2 regions of the Kitasatospora sp. RG8 genome follow, and region 2 is predicted to be linked to the other one. Evidence: predicted binding sites of a transcription regulator. Region 2 holds the regulator's gene; the other holds the start of a gene.
The links. Region 2 encodes HrcA, which represses chaperone genes, less so after heat shock. Its sites were predicted from a motif close to TTNGCACTCNGNNNNNCNGAGTGCNAA; they were not measured.
Positions count from the first base shown of each region.

Region 1: the regulator HrcA is predicted to act here: its motif matches at 1,069-1,095, upstream of groL (chaperonin GroEL).

Region 1 is NZ_JAGIYX010000010.1:8,394-10,792, reverse strand. It holds gene groL (chaperonin GroEL) at 1-912, opposite strand, end outside; gene J5Y04_RS17105 (cold-shock protein) at 1,237-1,440, opposite strand; gene J5Y04_RS17100 (ubiquitin-like small modifier protein 1) at 2,014-2,292, opposite strand; gene thrC (threonine synthase) at 2,335-2,399, opposite strand, start outside.
Region 2 is NZ_JAGIYX010000012.1:37,670-40,068, reverse strand. It holds gene dnaJ (molecular chaperone DnaJ) at 1-834, opposite strand, end outside; gene hrcA (heat-inducible transcriptional repressor HrcA) at 910-1,944, opposite strand; gene htpX (zinc metalloprotease HtpX) at 2,205-2,399, shown strand, end outside.

The DNA.
Region 1 (2,399 bases), on a different contig from region 2:
GCCGACCTCCTCGGAGATCACGGTGCCACCGGTGAGGATGGCGATGTCGCCGAGCATGGCCTTGCGGCGGTCGCCGAAGCCCGGGGCCTTGACGGCGACGGACTTGAAGGTGCCGCGGATCTTGTTCACGACCAGGGTCGACAGGGCCTCGCCCTCGACGTCCTCGGCGATGATGACGAGCGGCTTGCCGCTCTGCATGACCTTCTCCAGCAGCGGGAGCAGGTCCTTGACCGAGCCGATCTTGGAGTTGGCGATGAGGATGTACGGGTCCTCGAACGTCGCCTCCATGCGCTCCAGGTCGGTGGCGAAGTAGGCGGAGATGTAGCCCTTGTCGAAGCGCATGCCCTCGGTGAGCTCGAGCTCCAGGCCGAAGGTGTTGCTCTCCTCGACGGTGATGACGCCTTCCTTGCCGACCTTGTCCATGGCCTCGGCGATGAGCTCGCCGATCTGGGTGTCGGCGGCCGAGATGGAGGCGGTGGAGGCGATCTGCTCCTTGGTCTCCACGTCCTTGGCCTGGGCCAGCAGCTGGTCCGAGACGGCGGCGACGGCCTTCTCGATACCGCGCTTCAGGGCCATCGGGTTGGCGCCGGCGGCGACGTTGCGCAGACCCTCGCGGACGAGCGCCTGGGCGAGCACGGTGGCGGTGGTGGTGCCGTCACCCGCGACGTCGTCGGTCTTCTTGGCGACCTCCTTGACGAGCTCCGCGCCGATCTTCTCGTACGGGTCCTCGAGCTCGATCTCCTTGGCGATGGAGACACCGTCGTTGGTGATCGTGGGGGCGCCCCACTTCTTCTCCAGCACGACGTTGCGGCCCTTGGGGCCGAGCGTGACCTTCACTGCGTCGGCGAGCTGGTTCATGCCACGCTCAAGGCCGCGGCGAGCTTCCTCATCAAAGGCGATGATCTTGGCCATCAGAAGTGGTCCTCCGGGACACGGTCGACTGCTCGGACCAAGGGGTGCCCGCGACGGACGGCCCTGGTGTGCGGGGGTCCTTTCCCCTACCGCTCCCGGGGGCCTCACCGACCCGGTCCGCTGTCACTCTCACGCTGTGAGTGCTAACGCCAATGATTAGCACTCTCGGTGGTCGAGTGCAAGCCCAACGGGCAACCCGCGAGCCGTACCGGCCACCCGCCGGACACGGCGGCGGGCCCGTACGACGTGTGTCGCACGGGCCCGCCGCGAAGCAAGAGGCGCACCAGCCGATGGGCCGAGCCGAACTCCTGGGTGCCGGAAAGGTCAGACCGCCGCGCGGACCATGTCCGCCTGCGGGCCCTTCTGCCCCTGAGAGATCTCGAACTCGACCCGCTGGCCCTCCTCAAGGGTGCGGTAGCCGTCCATCTGGATCGCGCTGTAGTGGACGAAGACGTCCGCACCACCGTCGACCGCGATGAAGCCGTAGCCCTTCTCCGCGTTGAACCACTTGACGGTGCCCTGAGCCATTCCGAACTCCCCTAGTGCTGTGCTGGCCCTTCACGCGCCCGCAGGTCGCGGGCGCGGGTCTGTTGAGGCCGGCCCGGGGAACCCCCCCTGGGCGCAGCCGTGCACGCCACAATCCCCACCGGGATCACCGGACGGCGTCCGGCGAAGGGGCGATTGCGTCGACCGCGGCTGAATGTATCCGGATCGACGCCCTCTGCAACAGGGTCAGCAGCCGGGAATTCCCCCGGCCCGTCAAGGGACAGGACGGGCCAAAAGGTCAGAAACCCTCGCATTTCGCGCCGGACATAGCGGACGAATTACCCAAATGCCCTCAAGAATTCTGACATCGGCCTGACATGTTTCACGGCCGCGGGCCCTGCGCCGGTCTCAGCGGCCGGACAGACACCGGCGGTACGGGGCGCTACAGGGGCGACGACCGGTGCGAGGGGGAGGGGGAGCCCTCTTCCCGGTCCAGCGACACTCTACTCCGACCGGCCGGGAAACATTCCCGCCGGAATGCGCCGGGAAAAGCGTCGGCCGCCCGCGCGTACGGATTCCCGTACACGCGGACGGCCGGTCCGGCAATGGCGCGGCTCAGCAGCCCCCGGCCACCGCGGGAATGATCGAAACGCTCGCGCCGTCCTTGATCTCGGTGGCCAGGCCCTCCGCGAACCGCACGTCGTCGTCATTGACGTAGACGTTGACGAAACGGCGGAGCTTGCCGGTGTCGTCCAGGACCCGGGCGGCGATCCCGGCGTGGTTCTTCTCCAGGTCGGCGATGACCTCGCCCAGGGTGGCACCCTCGGCGGCCACCTCGGCGGCGCCGCCGGTGTAGGTGCGCAGGATGGTCGGGATGCGGACGTTGGCGCTCATGGGGGTCTCCTTGCGGCGGGGTGACGGCAGGGGTGGAGGGAGTCAGGCGGAGGCGAGGCCGGCGTCGCGGAACGAGGCCAGCGTCGGGCGGATGACGGCGGTCATCC
Region 2 (2,399 bases):
GGCGGCCGTCATCGGAATGGTGACGGTGCAGTGCAGGTCGTCGCCGCGGCGCTGGAACACCGTGTGGGTGGTCTCGGCGATCTCGACGTAGAGGTCGCCGGCGGGTCCGCCGCCGGGGCCGACCTCGCCCTCGCCGGCCAGCTGGATCCGGGTGCCGTTGTCGACACCGGCCGGGATCTTGACGGTCAGGGTGCGGCGGGCGCGGACGCGACCGTCGCCGGCGCACTCCGGGCACGGGGTCGGCACGACGGTGCCGAAGCCCTGGCACTGCGGGCAGGGGCGGGAGGTCATGACCTGGCCCAGGAAGGACCGGGTGACCTGGGAGACCTCGCCCTTGCCGCGGCACATGTCACAGGTCTGCGCGGAGGTGCCGGGGGCGGCGCCCTCGCCGCTGCACGTGGTGCAGGTGACGGCCGTGTCGACCTGGAGTTCCTTGGTGGTGCCGAAGGCGGCCTCCTCCAGGGTGATCTCCAGTCGGATCATGGCGTCCTGGCCGCGCCTGGTCCGGGAGCGCGGGCCGCGCTGGCCGGAGGCGGCGCCGAAGAAGGCGTCCATGATGTCGGAGAAGCCGAAGCCCGCCGCGCCTGCGCCGAAGCCGCCCGCCCCGCCGCCGCCCGGCGACAGGGGGTCGCCGCCGAGGTCGTAGACCTGGCGCTTCTGCGGGTCGGAGAGCACCTCGTAGGCGGCGTTGATCTCCTTGAACCGCTCCTGCGTCTTCGGGTCCGGGTTGACGTCCGGGTGCAGTTCGCGTGCCAGGCGCCGGAACGCCTTCTTGATCTCGTCCTGCCCCGCATCCCGTCGGACGCCGAGTACCGCGTAGTAGTCCGTGGCCACCAAATGCTCCGCTTGTTCCGCCTGTAGAAGTGCTGCGACTGGAACCACCGCCGGAATTCCGACGGCGGCCTTTTCCTACGACTCGGCCAGGATCTGGCCCACGTACCGTGCCACCGCTCGCACCGCCCCCATTGTGCCCGGGTAGTCCATCCGGGTCGGACCGATCACACCCAGTTTGGCCACGCTCTCGTCGCCCGAACCGTAGCCCACGGAGACGATCGAGGTGGAATTGAGCCCTTCGTACGCGTTCTCCCGGCCGATCCGGACCGTCATCCCGGCGTCGGCCGTCTCACCCAGGAGGCGGAGCAGGACGACCTGCTCCTCCAGCGCCTCCAGCACCGGCTGGATGGTGAGCGGGAAGTCGTGCCCGAAGCGGGTCAGGTTGGCCGTGCCGGCCAGCATGATCCGCTCCTCGTTCTGCTCGGCGAGCGCCTCGAAGAGCGTCGCCAGGACGGTGGTGACGGTCGGCCGGTCGGCCGCCTCGAACTGGGACGGCAGTTCCTCCAGCAGTCCGGGGACGTCGGGCAGGCGCTGCCCGGCGGCCCTCGTGTTGACCTTGGCCCGCAGGTCGGCCAGGACGGTCTCGCCGACCGTGCCCGGACAGTCCACGAGCCGCTGCTCGACCCGGCCGGTGTTGGTGATCAGGACCAGCATCACCTTGGCCGGGGCGAGCGCCACCAGTTCGATGTGGCGCACGGTGGACCGGGAGAGCGAGGGGTACTGGACCACCGCGACCTGCCGGGTGAGCTGGGCGAGCAGCCGGACCGTGCGGGCGACGACGTCGTCCAGGTCGACCGCGCCGTCCAGGAAGTGCCGGATCGCCCGCCGCTCGGGCGCGCTCATCGGCTTGACCTCGGCCAGCCGGTCGACGAACAGGCGGTACCCCTTGTCGGTGGGGATCCGCCCGGCGCTGGTGTGCGGCTGGTGGATGTAGCCCTCCTCCTCCAGCGCCGCCATGTCGTTGCGGACGGTGGCCGGGGACACGCCGAGGCTGTGCCGCTCCACCAGGGCCTTGGACCCGACCGGCTCCTCGGTGCCCACGTAGTCCTGGACGATCGCGCGAAGCACCGCGAGCTTGCGGTCGTCGAGCTGGCGCACCTCACCGGCCATGGGGCACGCACCTCCGTCTTCGCACGTTGTCCGATGTGACATGTGTCCGTTCGTCCTGCTGCGGGCCCCGATGGCGGGCCCCGGCTTTGGCACTCTGAACACACGAGTGCCAGAACCGTACCTGCCAGTGTAAGGCCCGGGTCCGACGGCAGGAACGGCCCGGCGGGAGTGATCCTGCCCGCACTCCGCGGCGCGCGGGTGATGCCCCGCGCCCGTCCGGGTGGGAGCATCGATAGCGGACGGCGAACAGAGGAGCAGAGATGTCGACCTCGGGCCAGCACACCCGCTTCGCACCGGACCGCGGCCTGACCGGCCGGATGGTCGGGACGATGTTCGTGATCGGGCTGCTGTACGTCGGATTCACCGGCCTGCTGATCGTGCTGCTGCGCGGGGCCTGGCCGCTGATCGTGCTGCTCTCCGGCGGTCTGTTCGTGGCCCAGTTCTGGTTCAGTGAC